DNA from 2 places in the Luteibacter aegosomaticola genome. Region 2 is predicted to be linked to the other one. Evidence: predicted binding sites of a transcription regulator. Region 2 holds the regulator's gene; the other holds the start of a gene.
What was found. The regulator FliA, encoded in region 2, starts transcription of late flagellar genes. The targets are predictions, from matches to a motif close to TAAAGTTTNNCNNNCNNNGGCCGATAA.

Region 1: L2Y96_RS20995 (methyl-accepting chemotaxis protein) is a predicted target of FliA. The motif match lies at 8,078-8,104, and genes of this name have one in related genera.

Annotation. Positions count from the first base shown of each region.
Region 1 covers NZ_CP095741.1:4,669,298-4,683,928, reverse strand. Annotated here, with positions in the region: gene L2Y96_RS21015 (ribonucleoside-diphosphate reductase subunit alpha) at 1-2,309, opposite strand, end outside; cobalamin riboswitch at 2,473-2,687, opposite strand; gene L2Y96_RS21010 (response regulator) at 2,891-4,831, shown strand; gene L2Y96_RS21005 (DUF2501 domain-containing protein) at 4,871-5,383, opposite strand; gene L2Y96_RS21000 (alpha-L-rhamnosidase) at 5,493-8,039, shown strand; gene L2Y96_RS20995 (methyl-accepting chemotaxis protein) at 8,141-9,811, shown strand; gene L2Y96_RS20990 (NmrA family NAD(P)-binding protein) at 9,922-10,764, shown strand; gene L2Y96_RS20985 (AMP-binding protein) at 10,953-12,629, shown strand; gene L2Y96_RS20980 (membrane-bound PQQ-dependent dehydrogenase, glucose/quinate/shikimate family) at 12,714-14,631, shown strand, end outside.
Region 2 covers NZ_CP095741.1:3,717,181-3,731,811, reverse strand. Annotated here, with positions in the region: gene flhB (flagellar biosynthesis protein FlhB) at 1-808, shown strand, start outside; gene flhA (flagellar biosynthesis protein FlhA) at 814-2,925, shown strand; gene flhF (flagellar biosynthesis GTPase FlhF) at 3,026-4,384, shown strand; gene L2Y96_RS16565 (nucleotide-binding protein) at 4,466-5,341, shown strand; gene L2Y96_RS16560 (RNA polymerase sigma factor FliA) at 5,338-6,069, shown strand; gene cheY (chemotaxis response regulator CheY) at 6,100-6,501, shown strand; gene L2Y96_RS16550 (protein phosphatase CheZ) at 6,511-7,152, shown strand; gene L2Y96_RS16545 (chemotaxis protein CheA) at 7,160-9,274, shown strand; gene L2Y96_RS16540 (flagellar motor protein) at 9,276-10,016, shown strand; gene motD (flagellar motor protein MotD) at 10,013-10,900, shown strand; gene L2Y96_RS16530 (ParA family protein) at 10,900-11,688, shown strand; gene L2Y96_RS16525 (hypothetical protein) at 11,685-12,266, shown strand; gene L2Y96_RS16520 (chemotaxis protein CheW) at 12,263-12,712, shown strand; gene L2Y96_RS16515 (DUF2802 domain-containing protein) at 12,782-13,210, shown strand; gene L2Y96_RS16510 (hypothetical protein) at 13,224-13,511, opposite strand; gene L2Y96_RS16505 (hypothetical protein) at 13,508-13,744, opposite strand; gene L2Y96_RS16500 (translocation/assembly module TamB domain-containing protein) at 13,868-14,631, opposite strand, start outside.

The sequences.
Region 1 (14,631 bases), 950 kb from region 2:
ATGTACATGGATGAGAGCTGGCCGATGTTCGGGTTTTCCATGAACAGGTTCAGCGACTGGCTCTGGTCGATGTACGCGCCGCGGGCGGCGGCGAGGTCGATCAGCGACTTCTGCGGCAGTTCCCACACCGTGCGGTAGATCGCGCGCAGTTCGGCCGGGATGGCGTTGATGCCCTGCACCGACCCTTCGGCGAGCTTGATCTGGTCGCGCACGTCGGCGGTCCACAGGCCGAGCGTCTTCAGCTCTTCCACGAGATGGCGGTTCACCACCAGGAAGTCACCGGAGAGCGTCTCGCGCTTGAACAGGTTCGACACCTGCGGCTCGATGCACTCGTAGCAACCGGCGATCGACGCAATGGTCGCGGTCGGCGCGATCGCGATGAGCAGCGAGTTGCGCAGGCCGTGGGTCTTGATCTTCTCGCGCAGTTCGGCCCAGCGGCCGTCCTTGCCGTGCGGGGCGGCAGCCGACCAGTAATCGAACTGAAGCTCGCCGTTGGCGGCGCGGCTCTCGTCGAAGCCCGGGTGGGCGCCATCGCGCTCGGCGATTTCGTTGGACTGCGACAGTGCGTGGAAGTAGATCTCTTCCGAGATGCGGGTCGACAGCTCGCGGGCTTCCTCCGAATCGAACTTCAGGCGCAGCTTGAAGAACACATCCTGCAGGCCCATCACGCCGAGGCCCACCGGGCGCCACTTCATGTTGGCCGTGCGCGCGGTGTCGATCGGGTAGAAGTTCAGGTCGATCACGCGGTTGAGCTGGCGAACCGCCGTGCGCACCGTGCTGGCGAGCTTCTCGAAATCGAACGCGCCATCGACGACGTGGCGTGCCAGGTTCACCGAACCCAGGTTGCACACGGCCGTCTCGCCATCGTTCGTCACCTCGAGGATCTCGGTGCAGAGGTTCGACAGGTGGATGACGTTTTCCGGACGCGCGGTCTGGTTGCTGGTGGCGTTGGAGCGATCCTTGAAGGTCATCCAGCCGTTACCGGTCTGGGCCAGCGAACGCAGCATGCGGGCGTAGAGCTCGCGCGCCTTCACCGACTTCACCGCCAGGCCATCGGCCTCGGCCTTGGCGTAAGCCGCGTCAAACGTCTCGCCCCAGGTGTCGACGAAGTGCGGCACGATCTTCGGATCGAACAGCGACCAGTCGCCGTCGGTCTCGACGCGGCGCATGAACAGGTCGGGCACCCAGTTCGCGAGGTTCAGGTTGTGCGTGCGGCGCGCGTCGTCGCCGGTGTTCTCACGCAGCTCCAGGAACTCTTCGATATCCGCGTGCCAGGTTTCCAGGTACACGCAGGCCGCGCCTTTGCGCTTGCCACCCTGGTTCACGGCGGCGACCGACGCGTCGAGCGTCTTCAGCCAGGGCACGAGACCGTTGGAGTGGCCGTTGGTGCCGCGGATGAGCGAACCGCGCGAACGGATGCGCGAGTAGGCCAGACCGATACCGCCAGCGAACTTCGACAGCTGGGCCACGTCGCCGTACTTGGCGTAAATCGCGGCCAGGTCATCCTTCGGCGAATCGAGCAGGAAGCACGACGAGAGCTGTTCGTGCGCCGTGCCGGCGTTGAACAGGGTCGGCGAGCTGGCCAGGTATTCCAGCGACGAAAGCATGCGGTACAGCTCGAGCGTCTCGGCGACGTCGTTACCACCGAGCGCGCAGGCAATGCGCATGAAGAAGTACTGCGGCGTCTCGATGACGTGGCGCTTGGTCGGGTGGCGCAGCAGGTAACGGTCGTACACCGTGCGCAGGCCGAAGTATTCGAAGCGACGCGAGGCGTTCAGGTCGATGGCGTCGTTGAGCTTGCGCGCATTGGCCTGCACGAACGAACGCAGGCGCTCGTTGAGGATGCCGAGCTCGGCGCCGATGTTGATCGACTGCGAGAACGACTGGATTTCCTGGCCGCTCACTTCCTTATCGACGAAGGCCGAGAGCAGGCGTGCTGCCAGCTGGCCGTATTCCGGCTCTTCCGCGGTGAGCGCGGCGGCGGTACGGATCGAGAGCTGGTCGAGTTCCTGGGTGGTGGCACCGTCGTACAGGCCGCCGATGGTCTTCAGCGCCACGCGCATCGGATCCACCGAGAACAGGCCATCGGCGCTGCGAGTCACCGCGCGCACGATCTTGTTCACGTCCACGGTTTCCTGGCCGCCGTTGCGCTTCTTGACGCGCATCTGGCCGGGGTTGTGCGGAGGGGTCAGGGCGAACGCCGGCGGGGCGTCCTGCTTGTAGCCCGCTGCGGGGGCCTTCTCATTATTGTTGGTGGGGGTCGCGGCCGCGTCGGCCGTCTCGGTGCGCTCGCGCGCTGCGGAATCCATCGTCGTCATTCTGTGCCCCAAGGCCTGGTCCAGACTCCCGTTCCCACGAAACGGGGCTCGCTATGGCTAGGCAAACGGGAAAAGGCCGGGGACGAAGCCGCGCAGGGGGGCTTCGGTCCACGACGCGCTTCCCCGCGGAAGCCGTCACCACTCACCGGGGCCTTCTGGGCCGCGGGCGCTGGCAGGTCTTCGGACTTCGTGGACGTGGGGGCTTTCGCACCCGGCCTACCCGCCGCTTCCCAGCTCCTCATCGAGCCAGTGCATTGAACGGGATCGTTTCCACTTACCGCTGCGGGGCAGTTCCGGATTCACACCGGATTCCCTATTAGTTCCGACGGGCAGTCGCGCCGCCTCGGACACCAGCGGGACACACGATATAGCTGGGGGGAGGGTAGGTCAACACAAGATATAGGGGAATTTTTCCAATGCGCTGTCGCTTCAATGAGTTGGCAGGAAACGTTCCAAAGTGGTCTGGCCAAGCCTTAACCAAACGCTTCTATACCAATGTGAAGATCGCGTACACATAAGGTATCCGCCCCCAACGCTAAGATTCGGGCCCGTTCCATAACAGCCCCGGTTAGATGCCATCGACGTTCGCGCTGCAGGATCACGCACTGCTCAACCAATCGCTTGACGCGGTGCCCTTCGGCCTCGTCGCGCTGACCGTTACCGGCGGCACGCTGCAGGCCAATGCCTGGGCTCGCGCCCGGTTGCAGGGCAGCGACTTCCTGGCGTTCTGGGATCCGGCGGGCCGGGCTGCCATCGAGGCACTGCTGCCCACGATCGGTGCCCGTGGTGTCCGCGACCTGGATGTCACCGGTGCCGATGGGCAGGCCTGGGGACTCTCGTTCGAAACCTGGCGTTCGGCCACTGCCGGGGACGGTGTGATTCTCGCGACCTTCCGCCTGGCCGGCAGCGACCAGGCCTGGCTTGGTTCCGACCGGTTCCTCGACATCACCCAGGAACAGCTGCGCCAGGCACAGAAGATGGATGCCATCGGCAAGCTCACCGGTGGCGTCGCACACGATTTCAACAACCTGCTTCAGGTCATCAGCGGCAACCTCCAGCTCCTGGTCGCCGACGTGGCCGGCAACCCTCGGGCGGAGCGCCGCGTGGCCAATGCCATGGCCGGTGTCACGCGTGGTTCCCGCCTGGCTGCCCAGTTGCTCGCCTTCGGCCGCCGCCAGCCGCTGGCGCCGAAGGTGGTCAACATTGGCCGCTTCGTCCGCGACATGGATGACCTGCTGCGCCGCGCGCTGGGCGAAGCCGTCGATGTCGAAACCGTGATCGCGGGTGGACTGTGGAACACGCTGGTCGATGTTGGCAACGTCGAAAACGCGCTGCTCAACCTCGCGATCAACGCGCGCGACGCGATGGCCGGGCAGGGCAAGCTCACCATCGAAGCGGGCAATGCGCTGCTCGATGAGGCGTACGCCAAGTCCCACGGTGACCTGAAGGCCGGCCAGTACGTGATGCTGGCCGTGACCGACACGGGCTCGGGCATCACGCCGGAAGTGCTGGCACAGGTGTTCGAGCCGTTCTTCACCACCAAGCCGGAGGGCCAGGGCACGGGCCTCGGCCTGTCCATGGTGTACGGTTTCGTGAAGCAGTCCGGCGGCCACGTGAAGATCTACAGCGAGCCTGGCCACGGCACCACGGTGAAGATCTACCTGCCGCGTTCGACGCAGAGCGAAGACCGGCTGGTCGCGCTGGAAGAAGGCGCCATGCGTGGCGGCGACGAGACCGTGCTGGTGGCTGAGGATGACGACGAGGTCCGCGAGACCGTCGTGACCATGCTGGCCGACCTGGGCTACCGCGTGCTGAAGGCGCGCGATGCGGAAAGCGCCTTGTCCATCATCGATAGCGGCATCGCCATCGACCTGCTGTTTACCGACGTGGTGATGCCGGGCCCCCTGCGCAGTACCGACCTGGCGCGCAAGGCCACGGAACGCCAGCCCGGCATGGCTGTGTTGTTCACCTCGGGCTATACCGAAAACGCCATCGTGCATGGCGGGCGCCTGGATGAAGGCGTGGAGTTGCTCAGTAAGCCTTACACCCGCGAGGCGCTCGCCCGCCGCGTACGCCACGTGCTGGCGCAACGTGCACCGGTGGCGCCACGCATACCGGCGAACTCGCCCGCGCCTTCGGTACCTGCGCCACAGCCGCCGCAATCGCTGCGTGTGCTCGTGGTGGAAGATGATGCGCTGATCCGCATGAGCATCGCCGAGATGCTCGAGAGCCGGGGGCATACGGTGTTCGAAGCCGGCGATGGCAACGAAGCGATCCGCGTGCACACCAGCGAAACCATCGACGTGTTGTTGGCCGACGTGGGCCTGCCGGGCATGAGCGGCGTGGAAGTGGCCGAGCGCATGCGCGAAGGACGCCCGGAGCTACCCGTGCTGTTCGCCACCGGCGACCAGACGGCCAACGGCGTGGTCCGCGACGCGCGCACGGCGGTGATCGTGAAGCCGTACGGTGTAGCGGACCTGACCGAAGCGATCGGGCGGATTACGCGGGGTTGAGGGGCCGGGGAGCGCGCTTGCGCGCGATCCCCGTTTACCTCAGAGACCAGCCATCTTCTTACCCTGCTTCAGAACGGCATCGCAGGCCTTGTGCACCAGCTTGCCCTTCATGTCGGACGGATCGCTGCTGTTTCCTCCAGTGAGGCTCATCTGCTTGCCGTCCCCCGTCGTCAGCAATCCCTTGGCCCCATCCAGGTAACCTTTGTCCTTGGTCGGGTCTGCGCTCGTGGAACTGTTCTTCTTCGACTTGCCGCCCAGCGACCCGAGCAGGTTGCTGCCCGACGAGCCGCCGGCATCGGTATTCGAAGCGTTCTGGTCACCCGACAGGCTACCGAGTAGCTTGTCCTTCACACCCGACGCGCCCGAATCACCGCCGAGGTAGTTGTTGTTCACGCAGTACTGGATGATGCCTGCGGCATTGCTGGCGCTGCCGGAGGTAAGGCCGCCCCCCGATCCGCCCATCAGGCCGCCGAGCTTATCCAACTGTCCGGCATAGGCAGCGGTACTGGCGATGGCGAGGCCCAGGGTGAGGCCGGCGATACGGGTCTTCATGACGATGGCTCCGGATGGCTTGGGTGCGTACTGTGTAGCCCCGCACGCGTTAGACGGATGTATGCGGGTATGCTCGAGGCTTCATGCCTTGCCCCCGGGATGCCACGCCTTGCCACCACGTGCCCTGTTCTGCGCACTGCTGATCGTGCCCTCGCTCGCCCCTGCCGCTACGCTCGAGCGCCTCCGCGTCGAACGCGTGGACGCACCGCTCTATGTGGATGTGGCGAAACCCCGGTTCGGCTGGGTGATCCATGCCGAAAAGAACGGGACAGCCCAGCAGGGTTACCGGATCCGGGTCAGCCGCGATGGCAAACCCGTGTGGGATAGCGGCGACGTCAGCAGTGCGCAGTCGTTCGATGTGCCTTACGGTGGCCCGGCGCTGACGCCCGGCGAACGCTATGCGTGGCACGTCTCGGTGCGCACCACCGAAGGTGCCGCTAGCGGCGATGGCGCGTTTGGCACCGCGCTTGATGACGCGGGTTGGGGTGGTGCGCAGTGGATAGGCAAGGCCGATGCGGCGAGCCTGCCCGCGCCTGTGTTGCGCCGCCCGTTCCATGTGGATAACGGCGTGCAGCGCGCGACGCTCTACGTGGCGGGCGGTGGCTACGCGGCCATGCAGGTGGACGGCCACCCCACCAGCAATGCGGTGCTGTCGCCGGGCTTCACCGACTACGCGAAACGCGTGGAGGTCACCGCCACCGACATCGACCTGGCACCCGGCGATCACACGCTCGGTGCCGAACTTGGGCGTGGCTTCTACGGCATGACCAATCCCAACGTGTGGCATTGGGAGCGTGCGCCATGGCATGGCCAGCCGCGCATGCGTGCCGTCCTGGTCATCCGCTACGCTGATGGCCGGACCGAACGCATCCCGACGGATACGCGTTGGTCGCTTGCCGATGGCCCGACGCGGCTGGATGACCTGTACGGTGGCGAAGACTACGACGCTCGCGCCGCCGCGCCATCGCAGTGGGCGCCAGCGGCCGTTCTGCCGGCCCCGTCCGGGCGCCTCGTGGCGCAGATCGAGCCACCGATTCGCGTCACCCAGGTGCTCAACGCCACCGCCGTCACCGAACCGAAGCCAGGCACGTTCGTCTTCGCCTTTCCGCGCGTCATCGCAGGCTGGGCCGATTTCGATGTCGAAGGCCCTGCCGGCACCGTGATCACCGCGCGCTATGGCGAAAAGCTGCTGCCCGATGGCACGGTCGATGCGCGCGACGAACACCACTACTTCAAGCACGGCTTCCAGACCGACCACCTGACCCTCGGCAAAGGGCGTACGCAGTGGCATAGCCGTTTCTCGTACAAGGGCTTCCGCTATGTGCAGGTGGACGGTTGGCCGGGCAAGCCGTCGCTGGCGGCGCTGAAGGCTGCCGTCGTGCATAACGATGTGGCCGTGACGGGCCGGTTCGACAGCGCGAACGACCTGCTCAACTGGATTCACCGTGCCACGGTGGACACCATGCTCAACAATCTCTACAGCATCCCCACCGACACGCCGATGTACGAGAAGAACGGCTGGACCGGTGATGGCATGCTTGGCGTCGACATGTTCCTGCGTAACTTCGACGCCGCGGCCATGTTCACCAAGTGGGAACGCGATATCGCCGACACCCGCGGCGCCGATGGCGCGCCGCTGGTCACCGCGCCCAACGCGGGTTGGGCTCTCGATGTACATGCGCCCACCTGGCACTCGGCGTATGTCTTCGTACCGTGGGCGCTCTATCAGCAGACGGGCGATCGCGCGCCGATCGACGAACACCTTGAAGGCATGGCTCGCTACGTCGCCATGGAACACGCGCGTTCCCCCGGTGGCATCGCTAATACCGAACTAGGCGACTGGGTGAGCCCGGAAACGGATCCGTCCGGCGAGAATGCGCCCGAAGACAAGCGCATCGCCGCCACGGCTTACCTTTACCGGATGGAGCGCGTGGTCGCCGACATGCAGCGGCTCGCGGGCAAGCCGGCAGAGGCCGCACGCTTCGACGCGATGGCCGATGCCGTCCGCGACGCGTTCAACGCACGCTTCCTTGATCGCGACAAGGCGATCTACCAGGGAGAGGGCGACCAGGGTTACCGCCAGGCGCACAACCTGCTGGCGCTCGGCTTCGGCCTCGTGCCTGCCGAGCTCCGCGAACGCGTGGCGGCCAGTGTCGCCGCGGATGCGAAGGCGCGCGGCGATCACCTGGATACCGGCGCCCTCGCGACCAAATTGATCCTGCCCGTGCTCACCGCGACCGGCCATGCCGACGAGGCCTGGGCGATCGCCAACCAGGTGAGCTTCCCGAGCTGGGGCTTCTGGCGGGCCAACGGCGCGACCAGCCTTTGGGAGCACTGGAAGCTCGCCTCGCGCTCGCGGGGGCACTATTTCCTCGGCACCGTGGACGACTGGCTGTTCGAGGACGTGGCGGGCCTGCGGCCGCTGGCGCCGGGCTGGCGGCGGATCGGCGTGCACCCCGCATTTACGGACTTCCTCGACCACGCGTCCGCAGCGGTGATGACCCCCTACGGTGAGGCGTCCGTGGCTTGGCGCAAGGCCGGTGCTCAGGTGGAGGTGGATGTGCAGGTGCCCGTGGGTACCGAAGCGGAGGTGGGCCTGCCCGGCAAGGCGGCCACGACGGTGGGTCCCGGGAGCCACCGTCTCACGCTCGACTGAGCCTGAAATATCGTTCGCAAGTTGTCACGCAAACGCCATCAAGGCCTTCCCGCTTTTGCCGATAAAGCGCTTACGGGGCAATTCTTGAGGGCGAACGTCGCATGTCGGCTGTAATGAACTGGTTTGGCCGCACCACGCTGAACACGCGGGTGTGGATGGTGATGTCCATCGTGGTGCTGGGCCTGGTCGGCCAGGTCGTGATGTCGGCCATCGAAAGCCGCGATGCGCAGATGCGTTCGCTCGAGCACGCGCTGGCGCAGCACGTGATGGCGGCTACCGCCGTGGCGGATGCGTTCCACGCCCGCGCGGAAAAAGGCGAGATGAGCGATGCCGAAGCGCGCGTCGGCGCCTTGCGCGATATCGAAGCCATGCGTTGGGATGGCAACAACGGCTACGTGTTCGCGATCGACTCTGGTTTGATCATGCGCCTGCACCCGCTGCGCCACGACGAGATCGGCAAGAACGTCGGCGGGGACGCCGATGGCCACGGCTTCCATCACTACACCGCCATGCGCGATGCGGACGCAAAGGACGGCCACGGGTTCACCCGCTACACGCAGGTGATGCCGAAGACCAACGAACTACGCGACAAGATCAGCTACTCCGCGCTGTACCAGCCGTGGGACCTGCACTTCATTTCCGGTGCGTACTTCACCGATATCGACCAGGCATTCCGCCAGCAATTGCTGCGCGACCTGTGGAAGTCGGGGCTTATCGCTGCGCTGGCGCTGTTCGTCGTCTGGTTCTCCATGCGCAGCATCCGCGCCACGATCGGTGGCGAACCGAACGAAGCACAGCGCATCGCCAGCCGCATTGCCGGCGGCGACCTGCGCAACGAAGGCGCCGCCGACGTGGCACCGGAAAGCCTGCTCGGTGCGCTTGAGCGCATGCGCGGCACGCTGGCTTCCATCGTGGCCGAGGTGCAGCAGGGCGCGCACGTCGTCTCCACCACGGCGGGGGAAATCGCCCGCGGTAACGATGACCTCTCGCAGCGCACGCAGGAGCAGGCCTCCAGCCTGGAAGAGACCGCGGCGTCGATGGAAGAGATGACGGCGACCGTCAAGCAGAACGCCGAGAACGCTACCGCCGCCGATCGCCTCTCGCGCCACGCGCGCGGCGAAGCGGAGCGGGGTGGTGACGTGGTGGCCAAGGCGATGGACGCGATGCGCGACATCGGTGATTCGAGCCGCCGCATTACGGACATCGTCGGCATGATCGACGAGATCGCCTTCCAGACGAACCTGCTGGCACTGAACGCGGCCGTGGAAGCGGCGCGTGCCGGTGAGCAGGGCCGCGGCTTTGCCGTGGTGGCCAGCGAAGTGCGCCGCCTCGCGCAATCGAGTGCAGCGGCATCGAAGGAGATCAAGGCGCTGATCATCGAAAGCGGCGAGCGTGTGGAAGCCGGTGCGGAGCTCGTCGGCCGTTCGGCGGACGCGCTGCGCGATATCGTTGGCAGCGTGAAGAAGGTGACCGATATCGTCGCCGAGATCGCGGCGGCCAGCTCGGAGCAATCAGCCGGCGTGGATCAGGTGAATATCGCCATCGCGCAGATCGACCAGGTGACGCAGGAGAACGCTGCACTGGTCGAAGAGGCCGCGGCCGCCGCGAAGTCCATGCAGGACCAGGCCCAGTCGCTGCGCGACCAGGTGGCGTTCTTTACGGTGGATGGTGGCAAGCCGGTGGAGGTTGCCCCGCCGGCCGCGCAGGATCTGCGTTTTGGCGAAACGAAGAAGAAGGCGGCCGACGCCGGCGCGTGGGCCGAGTTCGCCTGATCGGCTAGTCGTGACGTTTCGTCATCAATGAGCTGAGCCTGCGTCGCTTCAGTCACGGATGGCCAACGCCTACCCTGTGCTCCGTCCTTTCCCCATGACGGAGCCACACCATGTTTGCCATCACCGGTATCACCGGCCAGGTCGGCGCCTCGCTAGCCGAGGCGCTGCGTGCCGCGGGCCAGCCTTTTCGCGCCGTCGTGCGCGATGCCGCCAAAGCCGAGCGTTTCGAGCACTCGGCGATCGCCGAACTCGACGACACGCCCGCGTTGACCCGCGCTTTCGAGGGTGCCGAGGCTGTCTTCATCCTGCTGCCTCCGCTGTTCGATCCTTCCCCGGGCTTCCCCGAGTCGGAGCGCACGATCATGTCCATCCGCGACGCGCTGCTCGCTGCCCAGCCCGGGCGCGTGGTGGTGCTCTCTACGATCGGTGCCGATGCGCCGCATGAGAACCTGCTTTCGCAGCTTGGCCGGATGGAGAAGGTGCTCGGCGCCCTGCCGATGCCGGTGGCCTTCCTGCGAGCGGGCTGGTTCATGGAAAACAGCCAGTGGGACGTGGCGCAGGCACGCGAGACGGGCACGATCGATAGCTATCTCGTGCCGCTTGACCGCCGTATCGCGATGGTCGCCACGAAGGACATCGGCCGGCTCGCCGCGAAGCTCCTGGGCGAATCGTGGGATGGCGTGCGCGTGGTCGAACTCGAAGGCCCGGTGCGGGTGAGCCCGAACGATATCGCCGCCGCGCTGGCCAAGGCGTTGAACCGCGACGTTGTCGTTCGACCGGTGCCGCGCGAGACCTGGGAGCCGCGCTTCCGCGAACAGGGCATGCAGAACCCGGGCCCGCGCATGCGGATGGTCGACGGATTCAACGAAGGGTGGATCGATTTCGGTGCCGGCTCGTTGAAGGGCGAGACCGGTTTGGATGAGGTCATCGCCAGCCTGACAACCCGCGCCTGACGCCCCCGGTAGGAGCCCACCCTGTGGGCGACATCTTTCGCCTCACCGCAACAGGCCCTGCAGCGCTATCGCGAACGGCGTCGCCCACAGGGTGGGCTCCTACCGGTGTCGCGAAGGATGTTGCCCACAGGGTGGGCTCCTACCGTGGGATTGGCTAACCTCGGGGTTACATTCTCGAGGATCGCCCGATGCCCACGCCCAGCTACGTCAACGGCGCCAGCGCCACGCCGCTCCTGGGCGAGACCGTCGGCGCGCTGCTCGATCGCATCACCGCGACGTGGCCGGAGCGCCCCGCACTCGTCGTACGCCAGCAAGGCGTGCGCTGGACGTACCGCGCCTTCCACGCCGAAGTGGAGCGCATCGCGGCCGGCCTGCTGGCACTTGGCCTCGCCCCCGGCGACCGCGTTGGCATCTGGGCGCCCAACCGTGCCGAGTGGGTGGTCGCGCAGTTCGCGGCGCCCAAGGCGGGCCTCATCCTGGTGAACATCAACCCCGCTTATCGCTCGCACGAACTGGCGTATTCGTTGAACAAGGTCGGCTGCCGTGCCTTGATCCTGCCCCGTGCATTCAAGACCTCGCGCTACCTCGATATCCTCGCGGGCCTGGCGCCCGAGCTCGCGCAGGCGGAACCCGGCGGCCTGCGCGCGGCCGCGCTTCCCGACCTGCGCCACGTCATCCTCCTCGATGACGAGGTGGCACCCGGTACGCGCCGCTGGGCCGACGTCACCGCGGACGAGGCTGCGCGCGCCCGTCTGGCGGCGGTCGAGGAAGAACTCGGTTTCGATGATCCGGTGAATATCCAGTTCACCTCGGGTACGACCGGTGCACCGAAGGGTGCGACCCTCACCCACCACAACATCGTCAACAATGGCTTCTTCATCGGTGAGGCCATGCGGCTCACCGAAGAAGACCGGCTGTGCATCCCCGTGCCTTTCTACCACTGCTTCGGCATGGTCCTGGGCAACCTGGCCTGCGTAACCCACGGCGCCTGCATGGTGATTCCCGGCGAGGGCTTCGACGCGTTGGCCACGCTCGAGACCGTCGCCGAAGAACGCTGCACCGGCTTGCACGGCGTGCCCACGATGTTCATCGCCGAACTCGAACACCCGCGCTTCCGCGAGTTCGATCTCAGCAGTTTGCGCACCGGCATCATGGCGGGCTCGCCGTGCCCGATCGAAGTCATGCGGCGCGTCGTGCGCGATATGAACATGGCCGAGGTGACCATCGCTTATGGCATGACGGAAACCAGCCCGGTGAGCTTCCAGACCGTCGTCGATGATCCGCTGGAGCGCCGCGTCTCCACCGTGGGCCGCGTGCATCCGCATGTGGAAGTGAAGATCGTGGATGAGGCCGGCCGTGTCGTGCCTCGTGGCACTACCGGCGAACTGCTCACGCGCGGCTATTCGGTGATGCGCGGCTATTGGAACGATGACGCCAATACACGAGCCGCGCTGGACGAAGCGCGGTGGATGCACACAGGCGACCTTGCCGTCGTCGATGACGAGGGCTACTGCACCATCGTCGGCCGCCTCAAGGACATGATCATCCGAGGTGGCGAGAACATCTATCCGCGCGAGATCGAGGAGTTCCTTTACGGGCACCCGGATATCCAGGACGTCCAGGTGTTCGGCGTGGCTGACGAGCGTTTCGGCGAACAGGTGTGCGCGTGGGTCCGCTTGCGCGATGGCGCCCATGTCACCGAAGCGGGCATCCAGGATTACTGCCGCCGGCATCTCGCGTATTTCAAGGTGCCACACTACGTGCGCTTCGTGGAAAGCTTCCCCATGACGGTGACCGGCAAGGTGCAGAAATACCTGATGCGGCAGACCATGGAGGCCGAACTGGCCGGAAACGCCGCGGCCTGAGCGGCTCAGTCCTGCACTAGAGCTTCACGCTGGAAATCACACTCTTTGAGACAGGGGGAGTACCCGTCGCAAGGGAGGTTTCCAGTGATCAGGGTCCGTCGTTTTCATCCCGCCACGCTGTTCTCCGCCTTCATCCTTGCGCTAGCTGGCGTCGCCATGTTGCTGGGTGGCATCCGCCTGATCAACGAAGGTGGATCGCTTTATTTTGCGGTGTCCGGCGCACTGCTCCTGCTGGTCGCGGTACTCATGCTGTTCCGCGCCCGCCTCTCGATTCCGCTCTACACGTTGTTCCTCCTGGCGAGTGCTGGCTGGGCCGTATGGGAGGTGGGGTTCGACTGGTGGCAGTTGCTGCCACGCCTCGATGTCTGGTTCGTGCTCGGCTTGTGGTTATGGCTGCCCTGGCCACGGCGGGGCTTGAGCCGCGATCCCTACCTTGCTACTGCGCGCGGCACGGGTGGTGGCTTCCTTTTCCTCGGGTTGCTCGTCGTTGCGATCGTTGGCCTGGTGGGCGTGTTCCGTCCGGTGCCGGACGTGGCCGGCGAACTATCGATGGACGATGTGTCGGGCCCGCAAGGCGATCGTGCCGCGCGGGCCGATGGCGACTGGACGGATTACGGTGGTTCGCCGTGGGGCCAGCGCTACTCGCCGCTGAAGCAGATCACGCCCGATAACGTGGCCCAGCTTCAGGTCGCGTGGAAGTTGCAGACCGGCGACCTGCCCGGGCCCGATGATCCGACCGAAACCACCTCGGAAAACACCCCACTCAAGATTGGCGACACCGTGTACCTGTGCACGCCGCATAGCCGGGTGATCGCGGTGGATGCCGCCACGGGTACGAAGCGCTGGGAGTTCGATCCGAAGATCCAGAGTCCGGTGGGCTTCAAGCACTGGGAGCACATGACCTGCCGCGGCGTGTCGTACCACGACGATGCGCGCTACGCCGCCGCGCTCATCCCTGCACCGGCCACGACGGCGCCGGGCGCACCGGCACCGGCCTCCACGGCACCGCTGCCCGCGAACGTACTGGCGGCAGGGACGTGCCCGCGCCGCCTGTTCCTGCCCACGGCTGATGCGCGCCTCATCGCGATCAATGCCGATAACGGCCAGGTATGCGACGACTTCGGCGACCACGGCACGGTGAACCTGCGCGCGAACATCGGTTCGTTCACGCCGGGTGGCTACTACTCCACTTCGCCGCCGGCGGTCACCAAAGACCTCGTGATCATTGGCGGCCATGTCACCGACAACGAATCCACCGACGAACCCTCCGGCGTGATCCGCGCCTATGACGTGCACGACGGCCATCTCGTGTGGAACTGGGATCCGGGCCGCCCTGACGATACGGCGCCCATCGCCCCGGATGGCACGTATACGCGTAACTCGCCGAACATGTGGTCGGTCTTCAGCGTCGATGAAAACCTCGGCATGTTGTACCTGCCGATGGGCAACCAGACACCGGATCAGTTCGCGGGCGGCCGTACGGCAACGTCCGAAAAATATGGCGCGGGTCTCGTCGCGCTGGATATCGCCACCGGCAAGGTGAAATGGAACTACCAGTTCACCCACCACGACATCTGGGATATGGATGTCGGTGGGCAGCCCACGCTGGTGGATATCACGACGGATAACGGCGTGAAGCCAGCGGTGCTCGCATCGACGAAGCAGGGCAGCATCTACGTGCTGGATCGTCGCGATGGCGCACCGATCTTCCCCATTCGCGAAGTGCCGCGGCCACAAGGTGCCGTAGCGGGCGATCACACGGCGGCCACCCAGCCGATGTCGGACGTGAACATGGCGCCCCCCGATCTGCGCGAAGCCGATATGTGGGGGACCACGCCGTTCGATATGTTGTGGTGTCGCGTGCGCTTCCGCTCGCTGCGTTACGACGGGATGTATACGCCGCCGTCGTTGCAGGGCTCGCTGGTATACCCGGGTAACTTCGGCGTCTTCGACTGGGGTGGCATCTCGGTGGATCCCACGCGCCAGTTGCTGCTCGCGAATC
Region 2 (14,631 bases):
CGGGCTCAATTTCTCGTTCCAGGCGCTGGCGCCCAAGTTCGACCGGCTGAACCCGATCCAGGGCTTCTCCCGCCTGGTCTCGAAGAACGGCCTGGTGGAGCTGGGCAAGTCGGTCCTGAAACTCCTGTTCATCGGCGGCGCGCTGGCCTGGTACCTGCGCAAGAGCACGGCCGAGATGTATGCCGTGGGCTCGGGCTCGGTCACCGAGGGCATCGGCCACGCTTTCGGCCTGTTCGGCAGCGCCTCGCTCATCTTCGCGGTAGCCATGGGCGCCATCGGCCTGGTCGATGCGCCGTGGCAGAAGTACAGCTTCATGTCGAAGATGAAGATGACCAAGCAGGAAGTGAAGGACGAGCACAAGGAGAACGAAGGCTCGCCGGAGCTGAAGTCAAAAATCCGCCAGATGCAGCACCAGATGGCCCGCCGCCGCATGATGGAAGACGTGCCTACGGCCGACGTCATCATCGCCAACCCGACGCACTTCTCGGTCGCCCTCAAATACGACGAAAACCGCATGGGAGCGCCGCGCGTGGTGGCCAAGGGCATGGATGTCATCGCCCTGCAGATCCGGCAACTGGGTACGGATTCGAAGGTGCCGGTGGTCGAAGCGGCCCCGTTGGCACGAGCCTTGTATCACACGACGGAAATCGGACGCGAAATCCCCTCGGCCCTGTATGTGGCCGTGGCCCAGATCCTGGCCTACGTGTTCCGTTTGAAGCAGGCGATCGCCATGGGCGATCTCCCGCCCGAAATGCCCCAGCAGGATATCGATCCGGAGCTGATGGGCCCTTACCGCATGGATAAGTGAGACAGATGGCAGCCTCCCAGAACCTGATGGGCACCTTCCGGCAGATCGGCCGCCGCGGCGTGGCCGCGCCGATCGCCATGCTGATCATGCTCGGCATGATGATGCTGCCGCTGCCGCCGTTCATGCTGGACCTGCTGTTCACGTTCAACATCGCGCTGTCGCTGGTGATCCTGCTGGCCACGATGTACGTGATGCGCCCGCTGGAGCTGGCCTCGTTCCCCACCGTGGTGCTGTTTGCCACCTTGCTCCGCCTGGCGCTGAACATCGCTTCTACCCGCGTGGTGCTGCTGCACGGCCACAACGGCCCGGGCGCGGCCGGCAAGGTGATCGAGGCGTTCGCCGAATTCGTGATCGGCGGCAACTTCGCCGTCGGTTTCGTGGTGTTCGCCATCCTCACCATCATCAACTTCGTGGTGGTGACCAAGGGTGCGACCCGCGTGTCCGAAGTCACCGCCCGCTTCACCCTCGATGCCATGCCCGGCAAGCAGATGGCGATCGACGCCGACCTCAACGCCGGCTTGCTCACCCAGGAACAGGCGCGTGAGCGCCGCCAGGAAGTCCGCGAAGAAGCCGACTTCTACGGTTCGATGGACGGTGCCTCCAAGTTCGTCCGCGGCGACGCCACCGCCGGTATCCTCATCCTCGTCATCAACATGCTCGGTGGCTTCTTCATCGGCATGTTCCAGCACGGCCTCTCGGCCGGCGAAGCGGCGCGCACGTACACGCTGCTGACCATCGGTGACGGCCTGGTCGCCCAGGTGCCGGGCCTGATGCTCTCGATCGCCACCGCGGTCATCGTTACCCGCGTGTCCAAGTCGCAGGAGATGGGCAAGCAGGTGTTCGGCCAGCTGTTCGGCCAGCCCAAGGCGCTGGCCGTGGCCGCCGCGGTGCTCGGCACGATGGGCCTCATCCCGGGCATGCCGAACATCCCGTTCCTGCTGCTCGCCGGTATCGCTGGCTTCGGCGCGTGGAAGCTGCACCAGCGCAAGCTGATGCCGGCCGGTGCCGCCGCTGGCACGCCGGGCGCGCCGGGTACGGAACTGGCCGCGCTGGAAAGCGCGCCGCCGGCCGAGCGTCTTGAACTCTCGTGGGAAGACGTGGCGCAGGTGGATACGGTGGGCCTGGAAGTGGGCTACCGCCTCATTCCGCTGGTCGACAAGGCGCAGGGCGGCGAGCTCATGGCCCGTATCAAATCGGTGCGCCGCAAGCTCTCGCAGGAGCTGGGTTTCCTGGTGCCGTCGGTGCACATCCGTGACAACCTCGACCTTGCCCCGCACGGCTACCGCATCTCGCTGATGGGCGTGCCCATGGGCGAGGCCGAGATCCATACCGAGCGCATGCTCGCGATCGATCCGGGCCGCGTGCACGGCACCATCAACGGTATTGCCACGCGTGACCCCGCTTTCGGCCTCGACGCCGTGTGGATCGAGCCGGGCCTGCGCGAACACGCCCAGACCCTGGGCTACACCGTGGTCGATCCGGCCACCGTGATCGCGACCCATCTTTCGCACATCCTGCAGAACCACGCCCACGAGCTCATCGGCCATCAGGATGTGCAGCAGCTGCTCGACCGCCTGGCCCAGCAGACGCCCAAGCTGGTGGAAGACCTGGTGCCGAAGCGCCTGTCGCTGGGCGCCGTGGTCAAGGTGCTGCAGAACCTGCTCGCCGAGCGCGTGCCCATCCGCAACTTCCGCGGCATCGTCGAATCGCTGGCGGAGAACGCGGGGCAGAGCCAAGACCCGGGTGTACTCGCTGCCGCCGTGCGCGTCGGCCTCGGTCGCCAGATCGTCCAGGAAATCGCCGGCCTCGGTACCGAAGTGCCCGTCATTACTTTGGCACCGGAACTGGAGCAGATCCTGCTCCAGTCCCTGCAGGGTGGTGGTCCCGCTGGCGCGGCGGTCGAGCCGGGCCTGGCTGATCGCCTGCAGAAGAATGTCGCCGATGCCGCCCGCCGCCAGGAAGCGGCAGGCGAACCGGCCGTTTTGCTGGTCTCCCCCGCACTTCGTCCGTGGCTTTCACGCTTTACACGTCATGTGGCCCAAAACCTGCATGTACTTGCGTACAACGAGGTTCCGGACAATCGCCGCGTCAAGCTGGTGACGGCCCTGGGACGATAGGAATGAGACACCGCTCGGGGATTTGCTCCGGCGGACGTGACAGAACAAGGTGGCGGCCCGGGCAAGCGGGGCGCCGATCGACGAAGACAGGATCGAACGCATGAAAATCAAACGATTCGTTGCCCCCGACATGCGCCAGGCGATGCGCCAGGTGCGTGATGAGCAGGGCCCCGACGCGGTGATCCTGTCCACGCGCCGGATGGACGACGGTATCGAAATCATCGCCGCGCTCGATTACGACGAGGCGCTGGTGCGCGAGGCCGGCTTCGCTTACGAGCCGCCCACCGCTGAAGAGAAGCTCGAATCCATCCGTGCTACGCGTGACCAGCGTGATCTCCGCGAAGCCGAGCGTGTCGCGCGGGTCGACCAGGCCCGTGCCGCGACCGCCGCCGCTGTCGAGCGTGCCACGAAGGCCGCGCCGGCCAGCCCGAACGCGCCGCAACGCCAGTCGTCCGCCGCACTCGCTGCGAGCGTTGCCGACGTGGTGCGTGCCGCCACGGTCTCCGCGCCGCAGAACGACGCCGCCGTGAACGGCATGCGTGCCGAGATCAACAACCTGCGCGAGATGCTGGAAGTGCAGCTCTCGGCGCTGGCCTGGAACCAGAAGGACCGCCAGCAGCCGCTGCAGGCGCGCGTGCTGCGCGAGATGACCCGCCTGGGTATCGATGGCGACGTGGCGCGTGCCCTGTGCGCCGAGCTGCCCGACAACATGACGGCCGAGCAGGCGCGTTACCTGCCGCTGGGCATCCTCTCGCGCAACATCCGTACGAGTGGCCGCAACTTCGACACCGTCGGCGGCGGCATCACCGCCTTCGTGGGTACTACCGGCGTCGGCAAGACCACCAGCATCGCCAAGCTCGCCGCCCGTGCGGTGCTGCGCCACGGTGCTTCGAACGTCGCGCTGATCAGCGCCGACCAGTACCGCATCGGTGCCGGCGCCCAGCTCGAACACTACGGCCGCCTGCTCGGCGTGCGCGTGTACAACGCACACGATGCGCAGAGCCTGCGCAACGTCCTGCTGCAGCTGCGCGGTAAGCACACGGTACTGATCGATACGGCCGGCCTCGCTGGCAACGATCCGAAGCTACAGCAGCAGTTCGAGACGCTGCGTGCCATGGCCGATGTGCGCGTGTGCCTGGTCGTCGCGGCCAACGCGCAGGCCCAGGCCATCGATAGCGCCATGCGCGCCTACGCGCCGCTGAAGCCGCAGAGCGCCATCCTGACCAAACTCGACGAGACGCCGCTCCTGGGCGGCGCGCTCTCGGCCCTTATCCGGCACGGAATGCCGCTCGACTACACCACGGATGGCCAGCGCGTGCCTGAGGACATCGCCTCCGCCGACGCGCGCAAACTGGTCTGCCTGGCAGCCCAGATGCTCAAGCAGCGCAACGACGAGCCCGATGACGCCATACTTGCCGATCGTTTCGGCTTTGCGCCATCCACCACGGCCATGGCGTAATCGCAGGATCCGACGAACGTGACCCAGGCAACCGCAACCGCAACCGCAACCGCAACCTCTTATTCGGCAGTGAATTCCTTCATGACCACACCCGTCGACAACTCCCAGGCCGCCAGTCTTAACTGGCTCGCCGACCGCAGGCCCACGCGCAGCATCGCGATCGCGGGTGGCAAGGGCGGCGTCGGCAAGACCACGGTGGCCGTGAACCTCGGCATGGCCCTGGCCATGGGTGGCCGTGATGTCCTGCTGCTCGATGCCGATCTGGGCATGGCCAACATCGATGTGCTGCTCGGCCTTCAGCCGACGCGCCATCTGGGCCACATGCTGGAAGGCGCCTGCGGCATCGAGGACCTGATCCTCCAGGCGGCCCACGGCCTGAAGGTCATCCCGGCCACGTCCGGCACACGCCGCATGGCCCAGCTGCCCAACATTGAGCATGCTGCCGTCATCCGCGCGTTTGACGACTACCCGCTGGCTCCCGAGTACCTCATCGTCGATACCGCCGCCGGCATCTCCGACAGCGTGTCGATGTTTGCCGCCGCGTCGGACGAGGTGGTGGTCGTGGTCTGCGACGAGCCGGCCTCGCTCACCGATGCCTACGCACTCATCAAGGTTCTGTCGCGAGAGTTCGCGGTGAACCGTTTCCGTATCGTGGCCAACATGGTCCGCCACGCGCAGGAAGGCCGCCAGCTGTTCGAGAAGCTTTCGCGGGTGACCAACCGTTTCCTCGATGTCTCCCTCGATTTCATGGGCATGGTGCCGCACGACGAGTACCTGCGCCAGGCGATCCGCCGCCAGTCGGCGGTGGTCGATGCATGGCCCAGCAGCCGTTCGGCAGTCGGATTCAAGAATTTGGCCAGGTCGGTCGATACATGGGGTGAACCCGAACCCCGTGGACAGGGTCGCATCGGCTTTTTTGCCGGGCGTGAGCACGTGGGGGGAGGGCTGCCGTTGTGAGTGTCGCGAGCGAATACCTTGAAATTACTAAGGTTCCGGCCGATCAACTGGTGAAAACGCACGCGCCGCTGGTGCGCCGGATCGCCTATCACCTGATGGGCCGCCTGCCGCCCAGCGTCGATGCGAACGACCTTATGCAGGCCGGGATGATCGGTTTGCTTGAGGCGGCAAGGAATTATTCGCCGACTCGCGCGGCCAGCTTCGAAACCTATGCGGGTATCCGCATACGTGGCGCCATGCTGGATGAACTGCGCAAGACGGATTGGACCCCGCGCAGCGTCCACAGGAAATTGCGCGAGGTGGCTGAGGTAACGAGGCAGATCGAAAATGAGACAGGCGGCGACGCCGACGACGTGGAAGTGATGAAGCGTCTGGGCATCGATGCCATGGAATACAACCAGATCCTGGCGGACGCGGCGAGTGCGCGGTTGTTGAGCCTGACGGCGCCGGAAGGCGACGAAGGTTCCGCGATCGATGTGGCCGACCCGAACGCCGCGGGCCCGGATGGTCTGTTCGAACAGGACGGTTTGCGCCATGCGCTGGCCGATTCGATCGAGGGGCTACCCGAGCGCGAAAAGCTGGTGATGTCGCTGTACTACGATGAAGAACTCAACCTGAAGGAAATCGGTGCGGTGTTGGGAGTAAGCGAATCGCGGGTGTGCCAGATCCATGGCCAGGCCTTGATCCGTCTCCGGGCACGCATGTCGGGTTGGAAAGACAAACACTAAGAACGACGCGGCTGTAAGGCGGAGAACGCTTTGGACAAGAACATGAAAATCCTCGTGGTGGACGATTTCTCCACCATGCGGCGTATCGTCCGCAACCTCCTGGTGGAGCTTGGTTTTACCAACACGCTCATCCAGGAAGCGGAAGATGGCAATGCGGCGCTGGCGCTCCTGCGCTCGCAGCCCATCGACCTGGTGGTCACCGACTGGAACATGCCGAACATGACCGGCATCGACCTGCTGCGTGCCATCCGTGCGGATGCCAGCCTCAAATCCCTGCCGGTGCTTATGGTCACCGCCGAGAACAATCGCGACCAGATCATCGCGGCCGCGCAGAGCGGCGTGAATGGTTACGTCGTGAAGCCGTTCACGGCCGTGACGCTGAAGGAAAAGCTCGACAAGATCTTCGAACGACTCGCCGCGGCAGCGGGCTAAGGGACTGACATGAATACGACGATTACCGCTAGCCAGGACGTGGCTCCCGAGCTGCGCGAGCTTCTCGACGCCGACGACAGCGCCGCCTTCGAACAGGCGCTCGACAAGCTCCTGCGCAGCCGCGAACAGCACCTGTTCCTCGCGCTGGGCCATCTGGCCCGCGACCTGCATGAATCCGCCCGCCGCCTGGCGTCGGATATTTCCAGCGATGGCGTGCCGGGCACCATGAGCGACGCGCGCAAGCACCTGCGCGATGTGCTCGAGATGAGCGCCACCGCCGCGCACCGCACGCTCGATTTCAGCGAGAAGCTGCGCCCGCAGGCTCAGTCGCTGGCGAAGCAGGCCGATGAGCTGCTTGTACTCGACCATGCCGATCCGGCCTTTGCCGCCAACGCCACGTCGCTCGCGGTACGCGTCGGCGATTTCGCGCAGAACTGCGATATCGGCTTCGGCGAAATGGTTGAGGCACAGTCCTGGCAGGATCTCTCCGGCCAGCGCGTCGCCCAGGTCGAATCCTTCATGGCCAAGGTGGAATCGTCGCTCGTGGAGCTGGTGCGCCTGACCGGTTCCCTGGCAGGTGCGAACGCACCGGCCGCCGACAAGGTCAGCCAGGACGAAGTGGATCGCCTCCTCAGCGAATTCGGTTTCTGAGCCCGCCATGAGCGTGGAGCTGGACAACGAGCTGCTCAACGTCTTCCTGATCGAGGCCCGCGAACTGCTCGAGACCCTGGGCGAACAGCTCGTGGATCTCGAGGCCTCGCCGGAAGATAGCGAGCTCCTGAACGCGGTGTTCCGTGCGTTCCATACCGTAAAGGGCGGTGCGGGCTTCCTTGGCCTGAACGCCATGGTGGAACTGTGCCACCGCGCGGAAGATCTCCTGAACGAGGCGCGTAATGGCGCCATCGTGCTCAATGCGGCCCTGATGGACGCGTTGCTGGAGTCGCTCGACCTGCTGAACGACATGATGCGTGCCGCGGATGCAGGAGTGCAGGCTGAGCCCGCACCGCGTTCGTTGCTCGATCGCCTCGTCGTGCCCGGCCGGGCCGCATCGGCGGCACCGGTGGCACTCGCCGTGCCGGTCAGTGCGCCCAAAGCCGCCGCGCCAGCACCGGCCGTCAGCAAGCCCTACGATCCCATCGAAGACGAATTCGAGGCGATGCTGGACGCCGCGCGTACCGAGCGCGCACCGGCACCCGCCACCACGGGCACCATTTCCGATGACGAGTTCGAGTCGCTGCTCGATTCGCTCTACGGCACGGGTGCGCCGGGCGCTGGCGACGCTCCCGTCGCACCGATGGTCGAAGCCGCGCCGGAGCCCGTCGCCGCCGCGCCCGAAAGCAACACCATCAGCGACGACGAATTCGAAGCGCTGCTCGACCAGCTCTACGGCACCGGCGCCCCCAGCGGCGGAACGACAACCGAGCCCTCCGCCCCCGCACCGGCCCCCGCTGTTGTAGGAGCGAGCTCGCTCGCGACCCCCGAAGCCGAAGCCCCCACGGCACCGGCCGCCCCGCAGATCGCCGCTGCCGCCCCAACACCCGCCGCAACCAAGGCCAAACCGGCCCCGGCCTCCGCAGAAAAGCGCCAGCCCGCCGCAGCTGCTGAAACCACGGTCCGCGTCGACACCCACCGCCTCGATAGTCTGGTCGATGCCGCCGGTGAGCTGGTGCTCGTCCGCAACCGTCTGACCAACCTGGCTCCGCGCGGCACGAACGACCCGATGGAACGCGCCATCGGTGAACTCGAGCGCGTCGCCGAAGACCTGCAGAACGCCGTCCTGCGCATGCGCATGCAGCCGGTCGGCAAGCTCTTCTCCCGTTTCCCCCGCATCGTCCGCGATCTCGCCCGCCAGCTGGGCAAGGAGATCGAACTGGTTACCGAGGGCGAGGAAACCGATATCGACCGCACCGTCGTGGAGGCCCTGGCCGATCCGCTGGTGCACCTGCTGCGCAATTCGGTCGACCACGGCATCGAAATGCCTGAAGTGCGCCAGGCCGCGGGCAAGGCACGCCTGGGCACGGTGCGCCTCGCCGCAGGCCAGTACGGCGATCGCATCGTCATTACCGTCACCGACGACGGCAAGGGCATGGATCCCGAGGTCCTGCGCCGCAAGGCGGTGGAAAAGGGCCTGATGGATGAAGAGCAGGCCGCCCGTCTCGACGAGCGTGAGTGTTACGAGATCGTGTTCCGTCCGGGCTTCTCCACCGCCAGCCAGGTCTCGGATATTTCCGGCCGCGGCGTCGGCATGGACGTGGTCAAGACCAAGATCGTCGAACTTGGCGGTACTCTGTCGATCGATTCGCGGGTCGGTCACGGCAGTACGGTGCGCCTCTCGGTGCCGTTGACGCTCGCGATCCTGCGCGTGCTCATGGTGCGCGTGGGCAACCGCTTGCTGAGCCTGCCGATGTCGAACGTCGCCGAAGTCTTTGAACTGGCCGAAGGCCAGGTGCAGGAGCTGGATGGCCGCGTCGTGGCCGCCCACCGCCAGCGCGCGCTGCCGCTCGCCGATCTGGGCAACTGGGCTGGCGCGAAGGGTAGGGGCGGGCACGTGGTCGTCGTACAGATCGGCCACCAGACGCTCGGCTGCCTGGTCGATGAAGTGCTCGGCCGCGAAGATGTCATGGCCAAGCCGCTCGGCCCGTTCCTCAAGCACGTGCCCGGCGTGGCCGGTGCCACGATTACTGGCGACGGCCGTATTTCGCTCGTCCTCGATCTTGCGGGCCTGGCCGATGACAGCGGCCAGGTGCTGCCCAGCCTGAGGATGGCTGTCTGATATGGATATCGTGAGTGTCGTCGGCACGATCCTGGCCTTCGTGGTCATCATCGTGGGAACCATCCTCAAGGGCTCGAGCCTCGACGCCCTGTGGAACCCGGCGGCCTTCGTCATCGTTTTCCTCGGCACGTTTGCCGCCTTGCTCGTGCAAACGCCCGGCCCGGTGCTCAAGCGTGCGTGGGCCATGCTGCCCTGGGTCTACCGGCCACCGGATATCGAATCGGAGAATCTCGTCAGCCGCATCGTCGGCTGGAGCGAGATTTCCCGACGCACGGGCCTGCTTGGCCTGGAGCCCGCGATCGAACGCGAACAAGACCCCTTCATCAAGAAGGGGCTTCAGCTTTTGGTGGACGGCACCGAGCCGGATGCGATGCGCTCCGTGCTCGAAGTGGAAGTTTTCACCCGCGAGCACATCGATATCGAGGCTGCCAAAGTCTTCGAGAACGCGGGCGCGTATTCACCCACCATGGGCATCATCGGTGCTGTGATGGGCCTCATGGCCGTCATGCAGAACCTCGCCGATCCGAGCAAGCTGGGCCACGGCATCGCTGCGGCCTTCGTTGCCACGATCTACGGCATTGGCCTCGCCAACCTGCTGGCATTGCCGATGGCTGCGCGCCTGAAAGGCCTGGCCCGCCAGCGCTCGCAGATGCGCGAGATCCTCGTCGAAGGCCTCGTCTCGATCGCGCAGGGCGATAACCCGCGCCACATTGAGAGCAAGCTGCAAGGGTTCCTGCAGTGAAGCGCCGCCACCACGAAGAGCACATCAACCACGAGCGTTGGGCCATCCCCTATGGTGACCTGATCACGTTGTTGCTGGCGCTTTTCGTCGTGATGTACGCGGTGTCGGCTGTGAACGAGACCAAGTTCCGTGTGATGGCGGCTTCGATCAACGAGGCGTTCAACGGCACCGGCAAGGTGATCGAACCCATTCGCGACAATGCGCCCGCCACCCAGGTGCCATTGCCTAACGATAAGCGCTCGCCCACGGCCAGCCCGATCGCCAAGATCGATGTGCCGTTGCCGCCGCGCAACCTGCCGTTGCCGGGCCACGAAGGCGCGGCTGCCGAGCGGCAGCCTGGTGACATGAAGCAGACCGCGCCCGCGGATAACGCCACGGTTGGCAAGGTGGAACAAGCCAGCCTCACCCAGATCTCCGATGAAGTGAAGCGCGCGATGAAGCCGCTGATCGACAAGAGCCTGGTGAGCGTGCGTCAGACGCCCGACTGGCTCGAAATCGAAGTGCGTACCGATATCCTGTTCCCCGTTGGCGTGGCGAAGCTGCAGCCGGCGGCGGTAGATGTGATCCGCAAGCTCGCGGGTATCCTCGCGCCGTTCCCGAATGGCATGCGCGTCGAGGGGTATACCGACAACACACCGATTGCGACGTCCACGTTCCCTTCCAACTGGGAGCTATCCGCCGCGCGCGCCGCCACGGTCGCGCGCCTGCTTACGGAGCAGGGCGTCGATCCGCATCGCGTCGGCATCATGGGTTGGGGCGAGTTCCGCCCGTCCGTGTCGAACGCGACGGACGATGGCCGTAACCGCAATCGCCGTGTCGTGATCGTGGTGATGAGTGACAAGGATTCGCCCTCGCCGCTGGCACCGCAGGGGGCGGCTCCCTGATGCACGTGTGGGCTATCTCCAACCAGAAGGGCGGCGTTGGCAAGACGACGACGGCCATGTCGCTGGGCAGCATGCTTGCGGCCGACGGCAAGCGCACGCTGCTGGTCGACGTGGACCCGCATGCATCGCTTTCGGGTTATATCGGCGTCGAAGGTGGGGCCCACGGCAGCGTCTACGATCTGTTTGGCGTGAGCGGCAACCCGCTACCCGTAGGTACGTTGGTCCATGCCACGAAGTGGGATCGCCTGAGCGTGCTACCGGCATCCGCCGCCATGATCACGCTCGATCGCCACCTCGGAACCAAGCCCGGCATGGGGCTCGTGCTGAGCTCGGCCCTGGCTGAGCTAGCCTCTGATTTCGACCACGTATTGCTCGATTGCCCGCCGACACTCGGCGTGTTGATGGTGAACGCGCTGGCGGCGAGCGATCGCCTGCTCGTCCCCACGCAGACCGAGGCGCTCGCCCTGGCTGGGTTGGAGCGCATGTTGCGCAGCCTTTCCATGATCGAGCGTTCGCGTGGCAAGCCCATGCCGCGCACGATCGTGCCCACGTTGTTCGATGCCCGTACCCACGCATCGCGCGCCTGCCTGGCGCAGCTGCGTGAACAGTACGGCGATATCGTCAGCGAGGCGGTGATTCCCACCGACACGCAGATTCGCGAAGCAAGTGCTGCGGGTGTGCCACTCGCGTCATGGCCCGCGTCTCGCCGTGGCGGGGCGGCCTACCGCCAGCTTCTCGCGGAACTACTCGCGAAGTCGTCCACGTCTGTTACGGACGCTGCGGCGTGATCGGCAACATGAACGACGCCGAGCAAATCGTCGCCGACTACCTCGCTGAGCTGCTGACCCCGGCGCCCGTGATCGCGGTAGCCGCGCCCGCACAGGTGAAGGTCGTCGCGATCGAGACGTGGAGCTCGCCTCCTCCCGCGGTGCTGCCAGAAGTGGCGCCATCGCCTTCGCGCTATCTCCTGTGCGTGGCTGCAGGGGTCAAGGTCGCCGTTTCCATGGCGGATATCACGCACATGCTGCCGATGCCGCCGCTGAGTGCACCGAATTCATCAAACCCGATTTGCCTGGGCCGCTGGCGCCATCCGAGTGGTGAAGCGCGGGTGGCCGATCTCGCGGCCATCCTTTCACCCGAAATGGCTGGCGCGCACGCCCCGACCCTGGTCTTGCTGGGCGATCGTCGCTGGGCGCTGGCCTGCGAGGTCACCGACGAACCGGTGGAGATCGATCCAGAAAGCGTGCTTTGGCGGGACGGTGCGGCTACGCGCCCCTGGCTCGCGGGCATGTCCAAAGAACCGCGCTGTGGTGTCATCGGCACCGCCGCCCTCATTGCATGGCTGGAACAGGAGCTTGGCCCGTGAGTGATGTGAAACACGAAGGCCGGGACCTCTGGCTCGAATTCGGCCTTAAGGGCCAGCGTTACGCCGTGTCATTGGGTACGGTGCGCGAAGTGATCCGGCCGGGCGATATCACACCGGTCCCGGGTTCGCCCTCCGACGTGCTGGGTATCGTGAACCTGCGCGGCCAGATCGTGCCGGTGCTCGATGGCCGCCGCCGCTTTGGCCTCGATGGCGTGGTTGAAGCGGATGAGCAGGATGCCCAGCGCGTCATCGTGTTCGATGCCGAAGGCACGACGGTGGGGCTGCGCATCGACACCATTGGCGAAATGCTCCAGTTCGACCCCGCGGAAGTGGCACCGCCCCCGCCGGGCCGCGCCACGCGCCGCGACGATCCCGTCAGCGGCGTGATCACCCGCGACGACGGCTTCATCGCCCTGGTCGACGTTCCTCGCCTCTGCCGGGCATAAAGGCAATGGCCTAGTGGGGCTGCCCCCAATGCGCTACCGTGTCCGCGCAACCCCGGAGCCCACACCCGCATGAACGCCGCCATCCTTGGTTACGTGCTGATCGCACTCGCCGTCCTAAACCTCATCGGCCTTCTGCTGTTGTTCCGCCGCGTGGGGCGCCTGCCCGCACCGGTAGTGAAGCCGGCGGTCGAAGCGTCGCCGGTGGCCGTCGATGTCGAGGCTGACCCGGCGCCCGCGGCCCTTAGCCCAGGCATCCAGCCAGACCAGCTGGCCAGCATGTTGCGCCGGCTGGAAAATCGCCTCGGGGATATTGAAGACCAGGTCCGCCGCGCACCTGTCGCGTCGGCCGCGTCAGAGCCCGGGGCGGCGAGTGACCGCGCCCTGGCCCTCGCGCAGCGCCTCGCGCGACAGGGGGCAACGCCGCAGGATATCGCCGATACCTGCGGTATCTCCCTGACCGAAGCCGAACTGCTTCATCGTCTGCACGCCGCGCGATAAGCCGGCGCCGCAGTTAGCGCTGCGACCGCAGGACCCACGCAGCGCGGCAGGCGAGCCAGCCGACGATGCTGGACGCGATGCCTACGGCGATACCGATCACGATGCGGCTGATGAGGATGCGTTGGGTTATACCCTCCGGATCGAGCCACGCAGACATCATCAGTTGGTGCGCGATCAGCAGCGGAGTGAACCAGCACATCGTAAGCCTGAACCAGTAGCGGTACTCCGCTGACATGGGAACGAACAGACGCGTGTAGCTGTGCCAGGCGGCAGTCAGCACGTTCTTCAGCGCATGGATCATCGGTGTGCTTCCTTCAGGTCGTAAGCGCAGTTCAGAAGGGTGAGTACGGCGCCAGCTGTCGCGCCAAGCGCCATGGTGGGAACACCGATGACCGGGCCACCCGCCAGGCCGCCCGCGCCTAGCAGGGCGCCGCCGCCAGCGGCCGCGACAATACGCTTCGCATGGCAACTAGCCGGTACACCACTTACCTTCCGGTGTGCCTGTTCGATTTCTACGATCGCGACTTCCAGCATGGCGGCCCTCCGCAGTGAATGAGCGGATAGCTTGGCTCAGGGGGGCTGGGGCGGTCTGTAGTCCCCGAACGATAGTCGTGTCGTCCTCACGGGGCGCGACGAGCCGGCGCGCACCGGTCGTTACTATCGTTCGAGTCGGTAGTTGAGGCTCGTCCGGCTGAAGTCCGTCGCGTTCTGCGCTTCGAAGTTCCAGCGGTGGCTGAAGAGATAGCGCAGCGTGATCACCTGGCCCGGATCGAACAGGCCGACGCCGTAGCTCAGGTAAAGGCGCGGCGAGAGGTACTTGCCAACGGTGAACGCCGAGGTACCGCCCAGGGCATCGTTGTTGCTGACGCCGATATCGTCGACGCCGATGCGTGAGCCCACGCTCTTCGCGAGCAAGTCACCCGCTGCCGAACCGAGTGCTTGCGCGGCGGCACCTACCATGTTGCCTTCGCCACCCTTCACCTGCGACAGCGGCTTGCCGGTGACGAGATAGGAGAGGGCATCGGACTGCTCCATGACCGGGTTCGAGAACACGGTAAGGATGGGGCGGCGTGCGGTACCCGAAACATATAGGCCGACCTTCTGGCCGTCGTCGATCGTGGCGTTGGGGTTCAAGGTACGCGCGGCACGGATGTTCAGGCCCGGATTGTCGATCGGCGTGCTGGCAAACAGCAGTTGGCCGGATTCAATGCGCAGGTCCTGGCCGTAGGCCTTGTAGGTACCATCGACCGTCAGCTGTCCCTGGCCGGTCGTTGCGCGACCCGGGCGCTCACGCACATCGAGCACGCCGGTAATACGGCCATCGATGCCGAACCCGACGAGATGCAGCTTCTGGCCAAGATTGACGCTGATGTCGGCGCTGATCGGCGATGCTTCGGCCGCCGCCTCCTGCGCCTTGTCGT